2 regions of the Streptomyces malaysiensis subsp. malaysiensis genome follow, and region 1 is predicted to be linked to the other one. Evidence: riboswitches for the same ligand, from Rfam matches in the RefSeq annotation. Region 1 holds a riboswitch; the other holds the start of a gene.
The links. Region 1 has a riboswitch for cobalamin ahead of metE (5-methyltetrahydropteroyltriglutamate--homocysteine S-methyltransferase). Riboswitches for the same ligand answer to the same signal wherever they lie in the genome.
Positions count from the first base shown of each region.

Region 2: another riboswitch for cobalamin. It lies ahead of AB0E24_RS02000 (ribonucleoside-diphosphate reductase subunit alpha); the one in region 1 lies ahead of metE (5-methyltetrahydropteroyltriglutamate--homocysteine S-methyltransferase).

Region 1 covers NZ_JBEZNG010000013.1:111,955-123,893, reverse strand. Annotated here, with positions in the region: gene AB0E24_RS25220 (alkene reductase) at 90-1,154, shown strand; gene AB0E24_RS25215 (AraC family transcriptional regulator) at 1,192-2,079, shown strand; gene AB0E24_RS25210 (alpha/beta fold hydrolase) at 2,307-3,155, shown strand; gene AB0E24_RS25205 (SDR family NAD(P)-dependent oxidoreductase) at 3,210-4,160, opposite strand; gene AB0E24_RS25200 (helix-turn-helix transcriptional regulator) at 4,311-5,174, shown strand; gene metE (5-methyltetrahydropteroyltriglutamate--homocysteine S-methyltransferase) at 5,250-7,568, opposite strand; cobalamin riboswitch at 7,735-7,955, opposite strand; gene AB0E24_RS25190 (hypothetical protein) at 8,140-8,364, opposite strand; gene AB0E24_RS25185 (molybdopterin-dependent oxidoreductase) at 8,768-9,250, shown strand; gene AB0E24_RS25180 (putative RNA methyltransferase) at 9,279-10,130, opposite strand; gene AB0E24_RS25175 ((R)-mandelonitrile lyase) at 10,449-10,862, shown strand; gene AB0E24_RS25170 (glycoside hydrolase family 99 protein) at 11,072-11,939, shown strand, end outside.
Region 2 covers NZ_JBEZNG010000001.1:450,941-462,879, reverse strand. Annotated here, with positions in the region: gene rsrA (mycothiol system anti-sigma-R factor) at 1-42, shown strand, start outside; gene AB0E24_RS02025 (HD-GYP domain-containing protein) at 375-1,826, shown strand; gene AB0E24_RS02020 (HD-GYP domain-containing protein) at 2,693-3,955, shown strand; gene AB0E24_RS02015 (tetratricopeptide repeat protein) at 4,203-5,189, shown strand; gene def (peptide deformylase) at 5,873-6,517, shown strand; gene AB0E24_RS02005 (ribonucleotide-diphosphate reductase subunit beta) at 6,580-7,602, opposite strand; gene AB0E24_RS02000 (ribonucleoside-diphosphate reductase subunit alpha) at 7,593-10,001, opposite strand; cobalamin riboswitch at 10,140-10,299, opposite strand; gene AB0E24_RS01995 (GNAT family N-acetyltransferase) at 10,434-10,940, opposite strand; gene AB0E24_RS01990 (DUF7196 family protein) at 11,004-11,174, opposite strand; gene AB0E24_RS01985 (DUF1360 domain-containing protein) at 11,222-11,566, opposite strand.

The sequences.
Region 1 (11,939 bases):
AATCGGTTATGGTGGCTCTCCGATGAGATCGTTGGCCGCCCAATGATCTCGTTGTCGACTGTTGTGCCCCATCGACCTCGGGAGCCGTTGTGACCTCACCCTTCGATCCGATCGACCTGGCCGGGCTGCGGCTGCGCAACCGGCTGGTGATGCCCGCCATGGGGCGCGCCCGCGCCTTCGGGCCCGGCAATACGGCCACCGACTCCATGGCGACGTACTACGCGCAGCGGGCCACGGCCGGCCTGATCATCACCGAGGGGTCGCAGCCGTCAGTGGTCGGCCAGGGCTTCCCCAACACCCCGGGGCTGCACAGCGCCGAGCAGATCGCCGCCTGGCGCCGTGTCACCGACGCGGTGCACGCCCAGGGCGGCACGGTCTTCGCCCAAATCTCGCACGTCGGCCGGGTCGGCGACCCCGCGCTGCTGCCCGACGGGCTGATCCAGGTCGCCCCCTCGGCCGTCGCCGCGCCCGGGCGGCTGTTCACCCTCGACGGGATGAAGGACTTCGGCACCCCGCACGAGCTGACCTCCCAGGAGGTGCGGGAGACGATCGCGGACTTCGGCCGTGCCGCGCACAACGCCATCGAGGCGGGGTTCGACGGGGTCGAACTGCACGCCGCCTACGGCTACTTGATCCACCAGTTCCTGGCCCCCAGCGCCAATCTGCGCACCGATGAGTGGGGTGGCTCCATCGAAGGCCGGGTCCGGTTCGCGGCCGAGGTGGTCGCGGCCGTCTCGGCGGCCATCGGCGCCCGGCGCACCGGGATCCGCATCTCGCCCGGGATCCGCTACAACGGAATCGAGGAGCCCGACCTCGAGCCCACCTACGTCCAGCTCGTCCGACGGCTGAACGAGACCGGCCCCGCCTATCTCCACCTCGTCGAGGACTCCCGCGATCTGACCGGCATCCTCCGCAAGGAGTTCTCCGGAACCCTCATCCTCAACCCCGCGACAGACGGTTTCACCGGCGCGGAGGACCTGGCGCTCATCGAGGACGGCACGGCCGACATGCTGTCCTTCGGCGCGCTGTTCCTCGCCAACCCCGATCTGCCGGCCCGGCTGCGGGCGGGCGGGCCGTACAACACACCCGATGAGACGACCTACTACGGCGGCAGCGACAGGGGGTACATCGACTACCCCTCCCTGAACGCCTGAACGCCTGAACGCGCCCGAACCTCGTATCCTGGGCGCGGTGTGTGACGTTCCGGATTTCGACCTCGAACCGTATGCCGGATTCGACGCGAATCCGTATGTCGAGCGGACGTTCAGCAGCTGGGACAGGCTCGGCTGGCGGTCGCTGCTGCTCCAGCGGTTCCAGCACACCGCGCGAGCGGAGAGCGTGGCCTTGCCCGCCACCGAGGATCTGCATCTGATGCTCACCGTCGCGGGCGACGCGTCCATGGAGACCCGTACCGATGGGCGCTGGCGGCAGCGGCGGTGGATCCCCGGGCAGCTCGAGATGGCGGTTCCGGGCGTGGCCTCGGTGCGCCGCTACCGGTCGGTGGTCCCGCTGCGGACCCTTCAGGTGCACATCCCGTATGTCACCGTCGCCCGTACGGCGGAGCAGCTGGGCGGGGCGCGGATCGACTACGAGCGGATGGCCGCCGCGGTGGCCTCGGGGGATCCGCTCGTGGAACACACCCTGCGGTCGTTGGGCGCGGCCGGTGAGGGCGACGATCTGTATGCGGAGTCCGCGGCCACGTTCCTCGCCGTGCACGTGCTGACCCGCGGCCTCCGGCCACCCGAGGAGAGCCGACCGGGCGCCGAGGGGCCCTGGGTGCACAAGGCCGTGGCGATGATGCGGGACCGGCTGGGTGGCCCCCTGACGGTGGCGGACATGGCCGCCGAGGTCGGCTTCAGCGTCTACCACTTCATCCGGGTCTTCAAGGACGCCACCGGCCAGACTCCCCACCGCTACCTCACCCGGCTGCGCGTCGAGGAGGCGCAGCGGCTCCTCCGGGCGGATGGGCTGTCCGTCGCGCAGATCGCCACGCGGTGCGGATTCGGCAGCCCCGGCTCACTGTCCACGGCGTTCCTGCGGCACACCGGTGTACGGCCGTCGGCCTATCGCGATCAGTGAGCCATACCCCACGGGCGGAGCGACGCCCGCTATCGAACCCTTCGCCCTCTCCGTTCCCGATGCCGCGCCACTTCCGTACGGTCTCCGCGGTCGTGGCACAAAATGGATAGAGCGGCTATTTCCCCGGACTGGAGCAGCCCGCGTCGCTGGTGCGGGAGGTGCGGGACGCCTTCCGCGGTCCGCGGTGACGCACCGCACCCGGGGACCGACGACATAAGGGAACGACGATGTCCACTCCACCCACCCCATTGCTGTTTCTGCACGGCAATTGGCATGGCTCCTGGTGCTGGACGGGGGTGATCGCCGCTCTGGCGGGGACCGGCCGTGCGGCCGTCGCCGTGGACATGGCCGGTCATGGGCTCCGCGCACGCAGGCCCGCATGGACCACCCGGCGCCCGGTCGACGAGGAGGCGCTGGCCACCGAGGTCTCGCCGTTGGCGGACGTGGATCTCGACCAGGCGGGCGACCTCCTGGTGTCGCAGCTCGGGCAGATCGGCCGGGGCGGCCCGGTCACGGTGATCGCCCACAGCATGGGCGGCACCGTGCTGACGCGGGCCGCGCAGCGGGCACCCGAGCTGGTGGCCCGCGCGGTGTATCTCAGCGCGGCCATGCCCGCCTCGGACATCCCGGCCATCGCCTACCTCCGGATGCCGGAGAGCGCGGGCAGCCTTGTCCGGCCCTGCATGCGGGCCGATCCCGCCGCGATCGGGGCACTGAGGCTGGACCCCGGCTCGGACGACGCGGAGTATCGGCAGCGGTTGCGGAACGCGTTCTACGGCGATGTCGACCGGACCCTCGCGGACGCCGCCCTCGGACTGCTGACGCCCGACGCCCCGGCCGGTATCGCGTTCGGCACCACCACCCTCACCCGCGACGGCTGGGGATCGGTCCCCCGTACCTACATCACCTGCGCACGCGACATGGCGGTACGCCCGGCCCTCCAGCGGAAGTTCATCGCCGAGGCCGACGCGGCCTTCCCGGACGAGCCCACCGCGGTCGTGGCGCTCGACTCCTCGCACTCACCGTTCCTGTCCATGCCGGGTCGGCTGGCGGACGTGATCGCGGAGCAGGGCTGATCCGGACCCATGGGCCCGGACCGCACGCCCGGGGGACGTCCGGACCTCCGGAGCTCAGGCGGCGTGCGCCATGGTGAACCGTTCCACGGCGTCCCAGAGCTCCCGCTCGCGCCGCGGGTCGTAGGACTCCCGCGACGACCGCGCCACCTCCGTGCGGTCGACATAGGAGCCGGTCGGCGCCGCGGTCGTGCCCAGGACGACATCGGCGAGGTAGCGGCCCGCGGCGCCGCGGCCGGTGGCGAACGGCGTGAGGGCCAGCACCGGCAGGATGCGCCGCATGGCGAACCGGGAGAGGGGCCCGGCGTTGCGGGCGAGGCCGGTGCCGGGGACGAAACCGGGGTTGTAGGCGATGGCGTCGACCCCGGCCGGAAGCCGGCGCGCGTACTCGTGCACGAGGTAGATGGCGGCCAGCTTGCTCGTCGAGTACGCGGTGCGCCCGCCCGCCGTGCTGCCCGGCGCGGGGAAGGCGCCCGTACGGGCGAGGACGTCGGGGGCGTTCCAGACCGGGCCGGGCACCATGCCCAGGTTGTGCTTGAAGTCGCCGAAGTGGGTGTCGCTGACGGTGATCACGATCCGGGCGGGGGCGGCGAAGTGTTCTTGGAGCACGCGGACGAACAGGTGGTTGGCCAGGACGTTGACGGCGAAGGTGGCCTCGAATCCGTCGGGGGACTCGGTCAGCGCGTTGGTGTACTGCATGCCCGCGTTGCCCACGAAGCCGCGCAGCGGTGGCAGGCCACCGCGGTCCAGCCGGTCACGGATCTCGACGGCGGCGGAGCGGACGCTCTCGAGCGAGCCGAGGTCCGCCGGGATATGCGAGACCGTATGCCCGCCGGTGGCGAGTTCGGCGGCGAGCCGGGCGCCGGACGAGGCGTGTGCGCCGGGGGATTCGCGGGCGACGACCAGCAGGTGGGCGTCGGGCGAACGGCGCAGGATGTGCTCCGCGGCGACACGGCCGATTCCGCGGCTCGCGCCCGTCATCACGATGGTGTGCTTCGTAGCGGACATGGAAGGCTCCTTCACGGTCGGCCGATGGCGCCCGGCTCGGGCGCGGCGGCTCCACGTTCGCCGCCTCCGCGGGCGCCGGCCAGTGCCGTCCCCGTCACCAGGACTGGCAGTACCCAGGCTGATCCGGCGCCGGGCGGCGAGAATGGGCCCATGGCTTCCTCCCGCTCCGACTTCGCCGCGCTGCTGCGCGCCTGGCGCGACCGCCTGGCCCCGGCGGACGCGGGCTTCGCCACGACCGCGGGCCGTCGGGCCCCGGGGCTGCGCCGCGAGGAGCTGGCCCAGCTGGCCGGGCTCTCCGTCGACTACATCCTGCGCCTGGAGCAGGGGCGTGCGAAGCACCCCTCCGACCAGGTCGTCGGCGCCCTCGCCCGCGCCCTCCAGCTCTCCCGCGAGGAGCGTGACCAGCTGTACCGGAGCGCCGGGCTGCTGCCGCCGCGGGACGGGACGGTCAGCGCCCATGTGCCCCCGGGCATCCAGCGGCTCGCCGCGCGCCTGGGCGATGTCCCGATCGGGGTGTTCACCGCCGACTGGACCCTGGTGTGGTGGAACGCGATGTGGAGCGCCCTGCACGGCGACCCCGCGGTCCTCCCGGCCGCCGAACGCAACCTCGCCCGCGCCCTGTTCGGCGGCGGCGGTGGCGTCGGCGCCTCGATGCCGCGCATCCGCTTCGAGCACGGACGAGGCGCCTTCGAAGCCTCGATCGTCGCCGACCTCAAGGACGCCACCTCCCGCTATCCGGCCGATGGCCGGCTCGAACGCCTGGTACGGGACTTGCGGGCGGAGTCCGACGCCTTCGCACGGCACTGGGCCACCCGGCCGGCCGCCGCGCAGCACACGGCCGACCGCAAGACGATCCGGCATCCGGAGGTCGGCGACATCCTGCTCGACTGCGATGTGCTCATCGTGCCCGGCGCGGATCTGCGCATGGTCACCTACACGGCGGCGACCGGAAGCAGCGACGCGGGCAAGCTGGACCTCCTCCGCGTCACCGGCGCCTCCGCACCGCGCCCGTGACGTCCGCGTCCATGCCCGCGTCGACCGGCCGGGGCCGGAGCGCATGGCGCCTCCGGCCCCGGCCGGTCGTCCGCGTCAGGACGCGGGCAGCTCACCGCGGACGGTGCGGGCCGCGGCGACCAGGTTGCGCAGTGCGGAGCGCGTCTCCGGCCAGCCGCGGGTCTTCAGACCGCAGTCGGGGTTGACCCACAGCCGTTCGGCGGGGATGGCCCGCAAGCCGGTGCGGAGCAGTTCGGCCGCCTCCCGCGCGCTGGGCACGCGCGGGGAGTGGATGTCGTACACACCGGGCCCGGCCTCGCGCGGATAGCCGTGGGTGGCGAGCTCGCGGGCCACCTGCATATGGGAGCGGGCGGCCTCCAGGCTGATGACATCGGCGTCGAGGTCGTCGATCGCCCGGACGATGTCGCCGAACTCGGCGTAGCACATATGGGTGTGGATCTGGGTGCCGGGACGTACACCGCCGGTGGTGAGGCGGAAGGCTTCGGTCGCCCAGGCCAGATAGGCGGGCCGGTCCCCGGCCCGCAGGGGGAGGGTTTCGCGCAGCGCGGGTTCGTCCACCTGGATCACCGAGGTCCCGGCCGCCTCCAGGTCGTTCACCTCCTCGCGCAGGGCGAGGGCGACCTGGCGCGCGGTGTCGCCGAGGGGCTGGTCGTCGCGGACGAAGGACCAGGCGAGCATGGTGACGGGGCCGGTGAGCATGCCCTTGACCGGGCGCTCGGTGAGGGACTGGGCGTAGGCCGTCCAGCGCACCGTCATCGGCTCGGGGCGTGTGATGTCACCGGCCAGGATCGGCGGGCGGACATAGCGGGTGCCGTAGGACTGGACCCAGCCGTGCCGGGTGGCGAGATAGCCGGTGAGCTGTTCGGCGAAGTACTGGACCATGTCGTTGCGCTCGGCCTCGCCGTGTACCAGCACATCCAGGCCGGTGCGCTCCTGGAAGGAGATCACCTCCCGGATCTCGGCCCTGACCCGCTCCTCGTACCCGGCCCTGTCGATCCGGCCCTCGCGCAGCTCGGCGCGGGCGGTGCGCAGTTCGCCGGTCTGCGGGAAGGAGCCGATGGTGGTGGTCGGCAGCAGCGGGAGGCGGAGGTGTGCGCGCTGGGCCGCGACGCGTTCGGCGTACGGCTGGGAGCGGTGGGCGTCGGCGTCGGTGACCGCGCCGGCGCGGGCGCGGGCGGCCGGGTCGCGGGTGATGGGGGAGGTGGCGCGGGAGGCGAGGGCGGCCCGGTTGGCAGCGAGCTCGGCGGTGATCGCTCCGGTGCCGCGGGTCAGGCCCCTGGCGAGGGTGACGATCTCCGCGGTCTTCTGCCGGGCGAAGGCCAGCCAGCGCAGAATGGGCGGTTCGATGTCCCGCTCGGCGGCGGTGTCGAGGGGGACGTGCAGCAGTGAGCAGGAGGCGGCCACATCGACCCGGCCGGCCAGGCCCAGCAGGGTGCCGAGCGTGGCCAGGGACTTCTCCAGGTCGTTGACCCAGATGTTGCGGCCGTTGACGACACCGGCGATCAGCCGCTTACGGGGCAGGCCGCCGACGGCGGCCAGCTCCTCCAGATGGGCGGCCGCGGCCTCCGTGAAGTCCAGCGCGAGCCCCTCGACCGGGGCCTTGGCCAGTACGGGCAGGGCCTCGCCGAGACGGTCGAAGTACGAGGCGACCAGCAGCTTCGGACGGTCGGCGAGGGCGCCGAGATCGCGGTAGGCGCGGCCGGTGGCGCTCAGCTCGGCCGGTGTGCGGTCCTGGACCAGGGCGGGCTCATCGAGCTGCACCCATTCGGCACCGGCCGCCCGCAGGTCGGCCAGGACCTCGGCGTACACCGGGAGCAGCCGGTCCAGGAGGGTCAGTGGCTCGAAGTCCGCGGGGGCGCCGGGGGCGGGTTTGGCGAGGAGGAGATAGGTGACGGGCCCGACCAGGACCGGCCGCGCCGTGAGGCCCAGGGCGAGGGCCTCCCTGAGTTCCGCGACCTGCCGGGCGGAGTCGGCCGTGAAGACCGTGTCCGGACCCAGTTCGGGTACCAGGTAGTGGTAGTTGGTGTCGAACCACTTGGTCATCTCCAGTGGTGCGACGTCCTGTGTTCCCCGCGCCATCGCGAAGTACCCGTCGAGCGGGTCGGCGGCGACGGCGTCGCGGTGGCGGTCGGGGATCGCGCCGACCATCACGGTGGTGTCCAGCACATGGTCGTAGTACGAGAAGTCCCCGGTGGGGACCTCGTCGATGCCCGCCCCGGCCAGTTGGAGCCAGTTGGCACGGCGCAGTTCTGCGGCGGTGGCCCTCAGCGCGCCGGCGGTGACACGGCCCTTCCAGTAGCCCTCGATGGCCTTCTTCAGTTCCCGGTTCGGCCCCTGACGGGGGTAGCCGTACACGGTGGCCCGTGCTGCCGCGGCAGCGGACTCGGTGGTCACGGAGATCTCCTTCGCGAGATGAATCCCTGAGATCCCGGCGGCGGGACGAGGACGCGAAGGGTGACGGACCTGACGCCACGACCTCGCGCGGTAAACGCGCGGTCGTCCCGCCTGGTGTGTACGCCGACCCGCCCTCGAGGTCACCGGGATGTCCGCGCACGAGTCGTCCGTACGCGGGCAGATGGCAGGTCTTCGGACTCGCGGGCACATCCTCCTCGGAGGACATCTACTGGCCGTCGCTTCCCAGGTCCTCTCACCGGACCCAGTGCGTTGTGACGGCGGTCGTTCCCGCTCACCGCTGCGGGGCAGTCCCGGATTCCCACCGGGTTCCCTCTTGCGACGCGTCCCGCCTGGCGGACGGGGCGAACCAGCTGCACCCGCCAGCCTACGGTGCCGTCCGGCGGTGTGCGGGTCCCGTCCGGAATACGGAAGGTGAGGTGGGACACGCGGTGCCCCGGCAGGTCCGGCCGGGGCACCGCCGCGTACGGCTCGTGGGGGCGGCGCCTCCGGGCCGGTCCGCGTCCGTCGCGCGTGATCGGTCGCGCGTGGTCAGCCGCGCGTCATCGGGGGGTCAGCACGCGCCGGAGTCCGACGCACCCACCAGATTGACCGGGACGGTGACGAAGGAGAACTGATTGCTGGCGCACACGTTGGGGCCGGGGATGGACGTGCTGCTGGAGTTGGTGACGGAGACATCGGGCGTGTCGTCCGCCATGGCGCCGGCCGCGCCGACGGCGAGGGACGCGGCGGCGAGGGTGACCGTGGAGAGGGCGGTGAGAGCGGTCCGCATACGCATGGGAACTCCTTGCTGAGGATGAGCGGCCGGATATGACCGGCTTCGCATGCATGGTGCCCTTTTGTCGGGCGGATCGCGGCTCAACGTCCCCCCAATGGGCGAAGACGATCCCGTCGGCTCGTCCGCCGACGCGCCGTCCGTCCTCCGCCGGTGGGCAGGGCGTGCGCGGTGCCGCCGGAGGTATCGGATGTCGTACGAGCGTCGCCACACTCGTCCACGGTGGCCGGGGCCGGTGCCCGCGGTTCAGGGGTCCGGGCCGCCGCCGATTCCATCGCCCTACCGCAGGTGCGAGGGTAATCGCTCGAACTTCCTCGTATGAGCCGGATCTTTGGTCTATCGGCATGGCATGTGCGTTTGCGCGGGATGGGTGTTCGGGTAACGGTCCACCAGGAGGTGGTAGCCCGTGAGCGACTCCCTCGCAGCTGCCGGTACGGCCGCCGGTCCGATGGCGGAGGTCGCCCTCACCGGCGATGTGAGCCGCCCGGCCCGGATGACGGTGTCCGAGCTGCTGTCCTGGCCCCAGCACCGGGTGCGGGTCAGCTTCGACTGCGCCACCAGCGGGATTCAGCGCCACCGTTTCACCGGGCCGTTCCTGCATGACGTCCTGGTCTCCGCGGGCCCCGCCTTCGATCCGGCCCGGCGCAAGGACCGGCTGCGCTTCCTGATCGCCGTGCACGGAGTGGACGGCCACCACGCCCTGTTGTCCTGGGCCGAGATCGACCCGGACTTCGGCCGTGCGCCCGTCCTGCTCGCGGTCACCATCGACGACACCCCGCTCGACCGCGCGGGCCCTCAGCTCGTCCTGCCCCAGGACCGCTGTGGCGCCCGGTACATCAGCGGTATCGACACGATCCGCGTGGACGGCGGATACACCCTCCGGACCTGACGGCGGGTACGGCCGGGGCCCGGCGGTGTCAGATCAGCGGGCGGTACGCGGTGAGGGTGATGGACACCGTCACCTCGCAGGGCTCGGGCAGCGACGCGATGCGCTCCTCAAGCCGCTCACCGTGCTGGTGCCAGGCGTTGGGCCCCATCCCCACCAGCCGCGGCACGGCCTTGTGGTCCAGTGCCATGGTGCTCCGCGACCGCTCCCGGGCCACCTCGGTGAAGTACGCCGAGAACCGGTCCGCGAGCCGCTCGTCCTTCTGCTCGTCCACCCGTAGCAGCCCCAGGGCCTCGACCAGTTCCCGCAGATGATCGGGCCGGGGCGTCACCACCAGCAGAACGCCCTCGGGGCGCAGGATCCGCCGCAGCTCGGCCGGGTTGCGCGGTGCGAAGACATTGAGGACCACCGACGCGGCCCCGTCGGCGATCGGCAGCCCGTCCCAGGCGTCGGCCACCACCGCGCTGATACGGGGATGTGCCCGCGCGGCCCGGCGGGCGGCGAACTTGGAGATGTCGAGCAGGATGCCCTCGTGGCCGGGGAACTCGGCCATCACCCGGGCGTGGTGGTACCCCGTGCCGCCGCCGATGTCCACGACACAGCCGGGGTCCCCGCCCGTCGGCACCGGTGCCGTGGCGCGCGCCAGCGCGGCCAGGGCCTCGGCGATCGGCGCGTAGTGACCGGCGGCCAGGAAGTCCGCGCGGGCCGCCACCATGGCGGCGGTGTCCGCGCTGAACCTGGCGGCCGCGGGCAGCAGATTGACGTACCCCTGCTTCGCCACGTCGAAGCTGTGCCCCAGGGGACACCGCAGTGTGCCGTCGGTCATCGCCATGGCACCGGAGCAGTGCGGACAGCGAAGGTACCGAACCGCCTCTTTCCGCACCGTGTCCCCCGTTGCCGCTGTTGTCCTGACAGGAGCTCACCCTATGCACTGGTCCACGGGGTGCCGCACACCACCCCCGGCGCCGCGCACCGCCCGCACGGCCGGCCTTCGGGAATTCGCCCAACCGGTTGAGGTGTGAGCCGGGGCTCAAGGCTTCCCGTGTGGCACCGCCCGACGGCCCGCCGAGGGGGAGAGCTTTGTCGCAGCGCGTTTCCGTGCCAGGGGGAAACTCCTCCTCCGCGCGCATCGGCACACGGGGGTGCAGGTGCGAGCCTGGACACCGCGCCACCGGAAAAGGCGAAAGAAAGCAGGAGCACGTTGAAGTTCATCACGCCCCGGCCCACCACGAAGGGCCCCGCGGACTGGTTCACCGGCGATGTGTGGTTCGACGTCGTCTACGTCGGCCAGGAACCCTCCCGGATGCGCGCCAACATGGTGCGCTTCTCCCCGGGCGCCCACACCGCCTGGCATCACCACGCCGTCGGCCAGACCCTGCACGTTGTGGAGGGCGTCGCCCTGGTCGGCACCCGCGACGGCACCGTCTTCGAGGCCCACCCCGGTGAGACCGTGACCTGCCCGCCCGGCGAGGAGCACTGGCACGGTGCCCCGCCGGACCGCTTTATGCAGCACCTGGCGATGTGGGAGGGCCCGGGTGACGACCGCCCCGAGACCACCTGGCTGGAGAAGGTCACCGACGAGCAGTACGGCGGCGCCCGCACCCGCAGCCACTGACCCTCGGCGCGGTCCGTACCACCACGGCCACGGCGACCTCGAACGTCCCGGTCGGCCGGTGTATGGCGCATGGCACATAAACGACGAAAAGCGCTTCCGCCGGAATTCGGCTTTTCGTCAATTAAATTGCGGAATCGTTAATGCGATATTACGCTCCGCCGCAGCGAGCACCCCACACAAGCCGCTCACTGCCGGAAAGGCAGGCCCCCATGGGTATTTCACGCCGCCATCTCATCGGTTCCGCACTCGGCGCCACGGCGCTCGGCGCGCTGGGCGCCGCCAGGCTGACGACGGGCACCGCCACCGCGGCCAGTCCGCCCGGAGACGTCGTCGGCAAGATCACCGTCGGCTATCAGGGCTGGTTCGCCTGTGCGGGTGATGGCGCCCCGATCAACGGCTGGTGGCACTGGGCCGCCAATATGTCCCAGCCGCCGTCGCCGAGCAACACGGGCATCCACAGCTGGCCGGATATGCGCGATTACACCAAGGGCTACAAAACCGACTACAACAACCTCAACAATGGCCAGCCGGCCAACCTGTTCTCCTCCTACGACCAGCAGACCGTGGACACCCACTTCCGCTGGATGCAGCAGTACAACATCGACACCGCCGCCCTCCAGCGCTTCAACCCCTTCAGCCCGGAGGGGCCGACGCGCGACGCCATGGCCACCAAGGTCCGCTCGGCGGCGGAGAAGTACGGCCGGAAGTTCTACATCATGTACGACGCCACCGGCTGGCTCGACATGAAGGGCCAGATGAAGCAGGACTGGACCAACAAGATGAAGGCCCACACCTCGTCCTCCGCCTACGCCAGACAGAACGGCAAGCCGGTGGTGGGCATCTGGGGCTTCGGCTTCAACGAGGGCAACAAGCCCTGGTCGGCCGCGGACTGCCTGGACGTCGTCAACTGGTTCAAGTCGCAGGGGTGTTATGTGATGGGCGGGGTCCCCACCCACTGGCGCTCCGGCAACGAGGACTCACGCCCCGGCTACATCGGCGTCTACCACGCCTTCAACATGCTGTCGCCGTGGATGGTGGGACGGATCGGCAACATCGCCGACACCGACCGCTTCTTCA
Region 2 (11,939 bases), on a different contig from region 1:
GTCACCGCGGAGACCAACGCTCCGGGCAACGCCCAGGAGTGACCTTCGGGCCCCGGGTCTCCGGTGCCTCCGGCGCTTCTCTTGTGCGTCTCTCGCGCTTCTCTTGTGCCTCTCTTGTACTTCTCTTGTGCCTCCGGCCCTGGTGTGTCTGCCTCCGTGGCCCGGTGGATCGCCCCTCGATCGGCCGTTCGTCGAACGTCAGCGGGTCCGGCGCGTTCCCGCCCCCACCCTCGGTGATCAGATCATCACTCGAAGGGGTGTAATCGGACAGTCCCTCCGATCCCATGCGCCCCGGCCCGGCCTAAGCTCCCCAACCACCTGACCCGCCCCACCCGAGGGGCGGCGCTTCGGACCTGGATGGGGAGGAGGACACCGTGCGGGCACTTCCCCACGGGGCGCGCGCCTATGTCCTGTGCGCCGTGCTCGCCGGGGGGCTCTGCGCCGCCCCGGCCGTACGGCCTGGAGCGGCCGTGCCCTGGGCCACGACCGCCCTGCTCGCCGTGGTGCACGCGGCCGGTTCCAGGGTCCGGGCCCGCTGGCCCGAATGGTGCAGCCCCGTCCTTCTGGCCGGGGCTTTTCTGCTGCCGCCCGCCGCTGCGGCGCTGGTCGCCGTGCCCGGTGCGCTGCTCGCCCGCGTCGAGCGGCCCCCGGCCGGGATGCGGCGGGCCTGGCGCGCCGCACGGCTCTCGCTGGCCGTCTGGGCCGCCTCCTGCGCCTTCGCGGCCCTGGGCGGCCCCCGGACGCTCAGCGCCCTGTGGGCCTCCGGTGACGGCGCCCAGGTGGCCGCCGAGCAGATCTCCGGCGCCCAGGCCCCCATCGACCGGATGTCCGATGCGCCCGGCTTTCCGTACGCCCTGGCGGCCGCCGTGGCCGCCGCGCTCGTGCTGGGCCTGACCGCCACCGTCCTGGAGGGCGGGGTGCTGGTCACCGCCGAGCGCCGCTCCCCGCGCGCCGCCTGGGGCGGCCGGCTGCCCGGCGCCCTCGCCCCGTACCTGGTGCACGGGCCCGCCGGGCTGGCCATGGCGGTGCTGTGGCGCAGCCCTTACGGACCGGCGGCCGCCCTGCTGGTGCTGCTGCCCATGTACGTCTGCGCCTGCGGCTTCGTGCTCTACCGCCGTGAGAGCGCCGCCCACCAGGCCACCATCCGGGCCTTGGTCCAGGCGGTCGACATCAAGGACCGCTACACCCGGGGCCACAGCGAGCGCGTCGGCCGCGCCTCCGCGATGATCGCCCGCGAGCTGGGGATGAGCGGTGAGCGGCTGGAGGCGCTGCGGATCGCGGGCATCCTCCACGACGTGGGCAAGCTCGGTGTGCCGACCCGCCTGCTGCGCAAAAACGGTCCGCTGACCCCCGACGAGCGCCGGGTGATCGAGCTCCACCCCGAATACGGCGATGAGATGGTGCGCGGTATCGGCTTCCTGGGCGAGGCGCGGGCCGCGATCCTGCACCACCATGAGCGGCTGGACGGCAGCGGCTATCCGTACGGGCTCGCCGGGGCGCAGATCCCGGAGTTCGCCCGGGTGGTCGCGGTGGCGGACGCCTTCGACGCGATGACCTCCACGCGTACGTACAGCAGGGCGCGGCCGGTGCCCACGGCCGTGGAGGAGCTGAAGCGGTGTGCGGGGTCGCAGTTCGACCCCCGGATGGTGGGGGCGCTCACGCGGGCCCTGGACCGCCACGGCTGGCATGCGGCGGTCACCGCGGACGCCCCCGAGGAGCGCGGAAACGTCCCGGCAGAGCCCGCCCCGCCCCTCGTGCGCGCGGCGGCCCCCGGCGCGCCGGACGCCCCCGGCGAACCCCGCCCCACCCCCGGCGGTGGGGCATGAGCCCCGCCCAGGAGTCCGCCGCGTCCGGCCCGGAAGGCCCCGACCGGGTCCCTCGACCGGTCGGGGGTCCGGGCCCGGCCGGTCCGGGGAAGGCGGCGGCCCGGGATCCCCGACCGGGAGTGCGGCGGGGCTCGGCCGGTCCAGCCGACGCGGGGGTCGGGGGAGAGCCCGTCCCGCCGGGTGCCTTGGACGCCCCGGACGGCCTGGACGCCTTGGACATCCCCGGCGGTGTGAGGGCCGGGGACTCTCGATCGGTCGGGGGTCCGGGCTCCGCCACGCCGGGCGACGCGGGGGTCGGGGGAGAGCCCGCCCCGCTGGGGGTCCCCGACGTCTCGGGTGCCCTGGACCCCTCCGGGGGAGGCGGGGCCGACGGCCCGGCCTGTCCCGGTCCCTGTGGCCGGGACGAGAACGCGGCCCGGTGGCCGTCCAAGGCGCGCCGTCCCGCCCCGGCGGAGTCCGCTCCCCGACCATCGGAAGCCCTCCCCGGCGGCCTCGGCCGAATCGCCGAACGACATGCCCGCGCCCTCCGCCGTACCCGCCGCCAGCGGGACGAGACCACGGCCACTTCCGAGGACCCCCGGTCCTCGGCCACCGATGAGGCCGTTGAAGAGCCCGCTGACCGCGAGCCGAACAGCGGCATGGGCGCCCGCGAGGAGGGCCGCACCGCGGCCGTCACGGGGGAGGGCTGGGGTGCTGATGTCCGAGAGAAGGGCCGGGGTGCCCGCCGTAAGGGGCCCGGCGTGGTACTCCGCGCGGGCGCCCAGGGCGCGGGCGCCTGGGGTATACGTACCGCCCGTATACGCACCCCCCGGCCCAACCAAGAGTGCCCGCCGCGGCAGCGTCATGGCGCCCTTACCGTCGTCGCCGTGTACGGGGCGGCCGGGGCGTTGGCCGTTGTCGCGCTGGTGTGGACCGAGTGGCATGGGGTGCGGCAGCCGGAGGTGGCGCTGGCCTTCGGGGCGCTCATCGCCGTCGGGGAGGCGATCCGGTGCGTCGAGGCGCCGCCCGCGCTCCCGGGTGGCGGCGGGGCGCCCGATCCGCGCGGTGAGCCCGCGCCCGTCGCGGCCGCGGGCGCGCTCGGCTACGCCCTGCTCGGGCGGCTGGGCGGGGAGTCCGCCACGCACGGTGTCCTCCAGGTGGTCACCGTCGTCGTGGCCGCCTCCCTGGCCGGGCTGGTGGCGCCGCTGGGGCTCGGCTGTCCGGTCGACCCCGGCCACACCGTCCGCCGGGTGCTGACCGTCGCGTTCGCCGCCGTCTGCTTCCAACCGCTGCACCGGACCGGCGGCTTGGCCTCCTCGTTCGGCCACGGCCCGTATCTCGTGGGCTATTTGCTCGCCCTGCTGGCCCTGACCGCCCTGTGTGACGCGGTCCTGGCCGCCGCCCTGGCCCGCGCCCGTACCGGCTGGCCTTACGGGCCGCTGCTCCGTGACGAGCTGCGGCCGCTGCCCGGGGTGGGGTCGGCGGTCTGCGCGACCGCGGTGGTGATGGCGCTCACCGTGTCCGTGGCCGGGTTGTGGCCGGTGCCGGTCCTGGCGGTGCCGCTGCTGCTGATCCAGTACTCCTACCGCCGCTACGCCGGGATACGGGCCACCTACCGCCAGACCATCGCGTCCCTGGCCCGGTCGACCGAGATAGCCGGGTACACCCCGACGGGCCATGCCCGTGAGGTGGCCGTGCTCGGCCGGGCGGTGGGGCGTGAGCTGGGCCTCTCCGAGCCCCGGCTGACCGTGCTGGAGTACGCGGCGCTGATGCACGACATCGGCCAGCTGTCGCTGCTGGATCCGGTGCCCGCGGGGGCCACCGAGCCGCTGCCCGCCGCCGAGCAGCGCAGAATCGCCCTGCTCGGTGGCGCTGTGGTGCGCCAGACCGGGGTACCCGCCGAGGTGGCACTGATCGTCGAGCGCCAGGCGGACCCGTACCGCGAGCAGCCGCTCGCCGCGCGTATCGTGCGCGCGGTGAACGCGTACACCGAACTGGTGAGCGGTCCCGCGGCCGAGGGAGTGGCCGGGGTGGCCGCTCTGTGCGCACTGGAGCGGCTGCGGCTGGCCACGGCGCGCGATTTCGACCCGGTAGTGGTCGAGGCGCTCGCCACAGTGCTGTCGCGCCAGGTGTACGGCCGGCGCCGGTGAGAACTGAGAACTGAGAACTCGCCGGTAATGAGCGGGGCTCCGGAGGGGCATGGTTGGATGCGAGGAGAGGGGTGCCGGGCCGAATGGCCGGTGGCAAGGAGGTGTGGTGGGCTTCGCATCCCGGCCGCAGGGTGAGGGGTCGGGCTGAGATGTCCACGAATGTGTGGCAGGTTGTCTTCAAGGGAGGGCGACGCCGTCCGCGAAGGCATCTGGTACGGGACGACTTCGATACCGGCAGGCGGGAATCGTGAAGATCTTCGGCAAGGTACGGCACCGGCCGTCCGCCTCATGGCGGCAGGCCACGGACCGTGCGTTCACGCTCATCGGCGACGGCCGGTACGAGGACGCGGGCGCGCTGCTGACCCGCGCCGCCGACCTGGAGCCGTGGCTGTCGGAGTCCTGGTTCAACCTGGCGCTGCTGCACAAGTTCCGGCACGACTGGGAGCAGGCGCGCGCCGCGGGGCTGCGGGCGGTCGCGCTGCTGGACCGCGAGACCGGCGCCCCGGACTGGTGGAACGTGGGGATCGCGGCCACCGCGCTCCAGGACTGGCCGCTGGCCCGCCGCGCCTGGCAGGCGTACGGGCTGAAGGTGCCCGGAGAGGCGTCCGCGTCCGGGGAGCCGCTCGGCATGGAGCTGGGCAGCGCGGCGGTGCGGCTGTCCCCGGAGGGCGAGGCCGAGGTCGTCTGGGGCCGTCGGCTGGATCCGGCCCGGATCGAGGTGCTGTCCATCCCGCTGCCGTCGTCCGGGCGGCGCTGGGGCGAGGTGGTGCTGCACGACGGCGTACCGCACGGTGAGCGGGTGACCTCCGCGGGCCCCGCGTACCCGGTCTTCGACGAGATCGAGCTGTGGGCGCCGTCCCCGGTGCCGACCTGGGTGGTGCTGCTGGAGGCGGCCACCGAGGCCGACCGGGACGCCCTGGAGCGGCTGGCGGCGGACGCGGGCTTCGCGGCCGAGGACTGGTCTTCGTCGGTGCGGCTGCTGTGTCGTTCCTGCTCGGAGAGCAGGATGCCCAGCGACGAGGGCGAGGGCGAGCATCTGGACCCGCATGACCACAGTGAGCCGGGCCACCCCGGGCCGCTGGGCCACCGTATGGCGGGCTCTGGCTCGCTGTGGGTCCCTGAGCGCGAATGCGGGATCGCGGCGCCCGGCGGGTTGGTGCGGGGGCTGCTGGATGGCTGGGTCGCGGACAGTCCGGACACCCGTGAGTGGCGGGATCTGGAGGAGGTCTGCTGACCGCCTTGGCGGCTGGCGGGTCGTGACGCCTGCGGCGGGCTGTTCCCCTCCCCGCCCCTTCCCGAAACTGGGGCAGCGCCCCAGACCCCGCCGGGGCTGCGCCCCAGGCCCCGCCGGGGCTGCGCCCCAGGCCCCGCCGGGGCTGCGCTCCTGGCCCCGTTCCGGGGCTGCACGCCAGGTCCCGTTCGGGGCTGCGCTCCTGGCCCTGTTCCGGGGCTGTGCCCCGGGCCCCGCCGGGGCTGCGCTCCAGGTCCTGTTCCGGGGCTGCGCTCCAGGTCCTGTTCCGGGGCTGCGTCCCAAGCCCCGCCGGGGCTGCACGCCAGGTCCCGTTCCCGGGGCTGCGCTCCTGGCCCTGTTCCGGGGCTGTGCCCCGGGCCCCGCTGGGGCTGCACGCCAGGTCCCGTTCGGGGCTGCGCTCCTGGCCCTGTTCCGGGGCTGCGCCCCAGGCAGCGAAGGGCCGGGGCTGCGGAGTCCCGGATTCCGATTCCGTCGGTTCAGGGGTGGAGCCCCTGGTGTTCTGGCGGCGATCGCCGTTTCGCGCCATCTGTGCCGCCGCGTGCGGCGGAGTCGTATGGCGATGCTGGGGGGCCGGTCACGCCGCGTAAGCGCACCGCGCACGGTCGCGTGGTGCCCGTACCCTGTAGGGCGACGCATCACGGTTGAGGGAAGGCATACGGCGGACGATGTCGCAGCAAGGTACGAAGCAGCGGGTGGACGACGAGTTCATCGTGGACACGGAGGACTGCGAGGAGCGTGAGCGGGCCCACCGCGAGCGCGGCACCGCCCGCCCGATCACCGTGTACGGCCATCCGGTCCTGCACAAGGAGTGTCAGGACGTGACCGTGTTCGACGACGGGCTGGCACGGCTCGTCGACGACATGTTCGCCAGCCAGCGGGCGGCGGAGGGCGTGGGCCTGGCCGCCAACCAGATCGGTGTCGACCTCAAGGTCTTCGTCTACGACTGCATGGACGACGAGGGCGTGCGCCATGTGGGCGCGGTGTGCAACCCCGTGCTGGAGGAGCTGCCCGCCGAGCGCCGGGTCCTGGACGACTCCAACGAGGGCTGTCTGTCGGTCCCCACGGCCTACGCGGAGCTGGCCCGCCCCGACTACGCGGTGGTGCGCGGCCAGGACCTCGACGGTGCGCCGATCGCGGTGCGCGGCACCGGCTACTTCGCGCGCTGCCTTCAGCACGAGACGGACCATCTCTACGGCTACCTCTACATCGACCGGCTCTCCAAGCGCGACCGTAAGGATGTGCTGAAGCAGATGGCCGAGGGCACCGCCCGCTATGAGACGGTGCCCAATGAGACGGTGCCCAACGACTGAGTGTGCGGTACCTCACAGGGCCGGACCCCTCGGGGCCCGGCCCTGTGCCGTGGCGGGCGGCCTCAGAAGTCGTCGTCGAAGGCGACCGACCCCTCGACCGCGACCTGGTACGCCGAGGGGCGCCGCTCGAAGAAGTTGGTCAGCTCCTGGACGTTCTGTAGCTCCATGAAGGAGAACGGGTTCTCCGAGCCGAAGACCGCGGGGAAGCCGAGGCGCTGGAGGCGCTGGTCGGCCACGCACTGGAGATACTCCTGCATCGACGCGGTGTTCATGCCCGGCAGCCCGTCCCCGCACAGATCGCGGGCGAACTGGAGCTCTGCCTCGACGGCCTCCTTCAGCATGTCGGTGACCTGCCGCTGGAGCTCGTCGTCGAAGAGGTCCGGCTCCTCCTGGCGGACGGTGTCCACGACCGAGAAGGCGAACTCCATGTGCATCGACTCATCGCGGAACACCCAGTTGGTGCCCGTGGCCAGGCCGTGCAGCAGCCCGCGCGAGCGGAACCAGTACACATAGGCGAAGGCGCCGTAGAAGAACAGCCCCTCGATACAGGCCGCGAAGCAGATCAGGTTGAGCAGGAAGCGGCGGCGGTCCTCCCTGGTCTCCAACTGGTCCAGCTTCTCCACCGAGTCCATCCAGCGGAAGCAGAACTCCGCCTTCTCCCTGATGGAGGGGATGTTCTCGACGGCGGCGAAGGCCGCGGCGCGGTCGTCCGGATCGGGGAGGTAGGTGTCCAGCAGGGTCAGATAGAACTGGACGTGCACGGCCTCCTCGAAGAGCTGCCGCGACAGATACAGCCGCGCCTCGGGGGAGTTGATGTGCTTGTAGAGCGTCAGCACCAGGTTGTTGGCCACGATCGAGTCGCCGGTCGCGAAGAAGGCGACCAGTCGGCCGATCAGATGCTGCTCACCGGGGGAGAGCTTGGCGAGGTCGGCGACGTCGGAGTGGAGGTCGACCTCCTCCACGGTCCAGGTGTTCTTGATCGCGTCGCGGTAGCGGTCGTAGAACTGCGGGTACCGCATGGGCCGCAGGGTCAGTTCGAAGCCCGGGTCGAGCAGGTTCTTGGTGTCACTCATGGTTACTGGCATGCCTCGCAGGACTCGGGGTTCTCCAGGGAGCAGGCGATCGCGTCGGCCTCGGCCGGAGCCTGCTGTACGGGGAGGGGAGCAGGGGTGGTGGCGGCGGTGGCGCCGCCGCGGGCGCTCTGGGCGATCCGGGTGGCCGGCCGCGAGCGCAGGTAGTACGTGGTCTTGATGCCGCGCTTCCAGGCGTACGCGTACATCGAGCTGAGCTTGCCGATGGTCGGCGAGGCCATGAAGAGGTTCAGCGACTGGCTCTGGTCGAGGTACGGGGTGCGGGCCGCCGCCATGTCGATCAGGGCGCGCTGCGGGATCTCCCACGCGGTGCGGTACAGCTCCCGTACGTCCGCGGGCACCCAGGAGAGGTCCTGGACCGAGCCGTTGGACTCGCGCAGCGCCTCACGGGTCTTCGCGTCCCAGACGCCCAGCTTCTTCAGGTCGTCCACCAGATAGGAGTTGACCTGGAGGAACTCCCCGCTCAGCGTCTCGCGCTTGAAGAGGTTGGAGACCTGCGGCTCGATGCACTCGTAGACGCCTGCGATGGAGGCGATGGTCGCGGTCGGCGCGATCGCCAGCAGCAGCGAGTTCCGCATCCCGGACTTCGCCATCCGGGTGCGCAGCGCCTCCCAGCGCTCCGGCCAGGTGGCCACCGCGTCCGTGTAGTGGTCCGGGTGCAGCACCCCGCGTGCGGTGCGGGTCTCGGACCAGGCGGGGTGCGGGCCGTGGCGCTCGGCGAGCTCGCAGGACGCCTCGTACGCGGCGAGCATGATGCGCTCGGAGATCCGCGTGGAGAGCGCCGTGGCCTCGGGCGAGTCGAACGGCAGCCGCAGCCGGAAGAAGACGTCCTGGAGCCCCATGAGGCCCAGACCCACCGGGCGCCAGCGGGAGTTGGAGGCCCCGGCCTCCTCCGTGGGGTAGAAGTTGATGTCCACCACGCGGTCGAGGAAGGTGACGGCGGTGCGGACGGTGGCGTCCAGGCGCTCCCAGTCCAGCTGCCCGTCCTCGCCCAGGTGTGCGGCGAGGTTGACCGATCCGAGGTTGCACACGGCGGTCTCGCCGTCGTTGGTCACCTCCAGGATCTCGGTGCACAGATTCGAGGAGTGGACGACCCTGCCGGGCTCGGCGGTCTGGTTGGCGGTGCGGTTGGCGGCGTCCTTGAACGTCATCCAGCCGTTGCCGGTCTGTGCGAGGGTGCGCATCATCCGCGCGTACAGCTGGCGGGCCGGGACCTGCTTGACCGCCCGTCCCTCGGCCTCGGCCCTGCGGTACGCGGCGTCGAACTCCTCGCCCCACAGGTCCACCAGATCGGGCGCGTCGACCGGGGAGAACAGCGACCAGTCGGCGTCCGCCTCGACCCGGCGCATGAACTCGTCCGGGATCCAGTGGGCGATGTTGAGGTTGTGGGTGCGGCGGGCGTCCTCGCCCGTGTTGTCCCGGAGCTCCAGGAACTCCTCGAGGTCTGCGTGCCAGGTCTCCAGGTAGACACAGGCCGCGCCCTTGCGCCGGCCGCCCTGGTTGACGGCGGCCACCGAGGAGTCGAGCGTGCGCAGGAACGGCACGATGCCGTTGGAGTGCCCGTTGGTGCCCCGGATCAGCGAACCGCGGGCCCGGATGCGGGAGTAGGAAAGGCCGATGCCGCCCGCGTGCTTCGACAGCCGCGCCACCTGGTGGTAGCGGTTGTAGATCGAGTCCAGCTCGTCCAGCGGCGAGTCCAGCAGATAGCAGGACGACATCTGCGGATGCCGGGTGCCGGAGTTGAACAGCGTGGGGGAGCTGGGGAGGTACGACAGCGTGCTGGTCAGCCGGTACAGCTCGGCCACGTCCTCCAGCGCCCGCGCCGAGAGGTCCTCGGCGAGCCCGCAGGCCACCCGCAGCAGGAAGTGCTGCGGGGTCTCGATCACCTGCCGGGTGATGGGGTGGCGCAGCAGATAGCGGCTGTAGAGGGTGCGCAGCCCGAAGTAGCCGAAGCGGTTGTCGGCGCCGTCGGCCAGGGCCCGCTCCACCAGCGCGTCCAGCCGGCCGGCGTGGGCGGTGGCGAACTCCGCGGTGGAGTCGGCGAGCAGGCCCTCGCGGTGGCCCACCTGGACGGAGGTGGAGAAGGAGACCGCGCCCTGCCCGGCCGCCTCCTCGGTGATGGTGAGCGCCAGCAGCCGCGCGGCCAGCCGGGAGTACTCCGGCTCCTCGGCGATGAGCCCGGCCGCCGCCTCGGTCGCCAGCCCGCGCAACTCCGCCTCGTCCGAGCCGGGATGGCGGCCGCGCAGGGCGGCGGCCGCGACCTTACCGGGGTCGGTGGCGGGCAGGTCGGCGGTGAGTCCGGTGAGCGTCCGTAGCAGGGCGGTCCCGGGCGCGTCGACCGCTGCCTGAGAAACCGCCTGCTCTGAAACCGGATCTGCGGGCGCGATGGTCACTGAGGTGCTCTCCCTCGCTGGGCTGGGGCCACGAGGGGTGGTGCGATGGGCGCGTACGGGCATGCCGATGCCGCACTCCTCGTACGCCGGGCACACCACGCAGCGTCCATCGGCCCAACCCACGAGGCCGGGGGACGTGTTCACGCAAGGCCGTCGGCAGGTGCTCGGACTCACGGGTACGCCGCATAAGCGCACACGTACACCGTTGCGGGACAGTTCCGGATTCCCACCGGATTCCCCTGCGGCGACAGCGAGGACGAGCATACATCTTGTGCCGCCCGACGCACGCACCCCCATATCTAGTGTCGGGAGGTGCGGAGTTTCGTATGAATGTGCTAATGCGTTCCCGAGGCGGCCCGTGACCTGGGGCGCGCGGTGGCCGGTGGCCCGGGGCGGGTGGCGGCCGTGGCCGGGGCTGTGCGGCGCTCGTCGTCACAGCTCCACGGTGAACGCCCAGAGGGTGAGGTCCGTCCCGGCAAGCGGCGCCCAGTCCCGCTCCGGGGCCCGTACGAACCCCAGCCGCTCGTACAGCCGGTGGGCGGCGGTCATCGAGCGCTGGCTGCTGATCACTATGCGCTTCAGCCCCAGCGCGCGCGCCCGGTCCAGACACGCGCGCACCAGCGCCTCGGCCGCCCCGCGCCGCCGCGACTCGGGCCGCACGGCCAGCATCCGGAACTCGCCCTCGCCGGGCCGGGCCAGCTCCGCGTACGCCCCGCCGTACTCGGCGAACGCCACGGCCCCCAGCACCTCGTCACTCGCCGCGTCCGCCGCGACCAGCAGCTCGGAATCGGCGGCCCGGCGCCGGGCATCGCGCAGCGTGGCGAGATACGGATCGCTGTCCCCGAAGTCCAGCAGCCCGTCCCCGAGATACGCCTGAGCGGTGAGCTCCCCGATCCCGTCCAGTTCCTCGTCCCGCGCGTGCCTGATTGTGATATCCATGCGCGCAGTCTGCCGCAGACCACCGACAGCCGGGCTGCCTGGGTCGGGCGCGGATCTCCGCCGTCACTGGGTGACGGGGGTGATCACTCCGATGGAACCCGCGCGCTTGTTGGCGGCGTCGGCTTCCTGATGGGTGACGTACCGCCGGACCGTGCCGTCCGGCAGCTTCAACTCATAGACGACAGTGGGTTGAGGCGTCCATTGGGGCGCTCTTCCGCCGCAGTTGCAGGCCATGGCCGTCATTCCTTTCCATCGGGTCGCGAGTCGTGTTCGGGTCGGTGTCAGTCCAGCCAGCGCGAGGCGAGCCCCGCGAGGTAGGAGAGCGTCAGGGCGGTGGCCGGCAGCAGGAACCACGCGGTGGTGTGCAGCAAGGAGGCGTAGACGGCGATGGCGGCGGCGACCCAGATGCTGGTGCACCAACCGCAGTTGACCAGGTAGGAGGCCCGGGAGTCGTCGCCGAAGCGGTCGGCGACCCAGGTTCTGAACCCGGCCGCCAGGGTGTCCTTGGTGATGAAGCGGGTGATCCGGCAGGTGGTGCCGAGGGCGAGAAGGAACGCGGCGAGGCTCATCGGATCGCCCCCTCCCCAGGTGGTCAGGCGCGGGTCGGCAGTGCCGATATCACTCATTAGAGGCATGGCGGGCAACGGCAAGCCATACCTCCGTCGCGCGTTCCCCCGAATAGCCGAGCGCTTGTCATACAAGCGCGCCGCCGGCCACGCCCTGATGCGCCAAACGAGTGATGGACGCCCTGAGGGCCTTGAGCGATACGCAGGGGCGTGGATAACTGGAAACGTGGCCGCCGAGGCCGTCCCATACCTCATCGGCCACGTCAGGAGCCGGGCCTACGTCCCATGGCTCCGACTTCCTTCACGCACCGCTCCCGCGCCCCGACCGGCCGCCCGGCAGCTCTCCTCACCGTGCCACCGCCGCCGACGTGCCGCGACCGCGCGGTGACGACGAGGCGTTGACCGGCGGCCTGCCCACGACATGGGCTCGCCC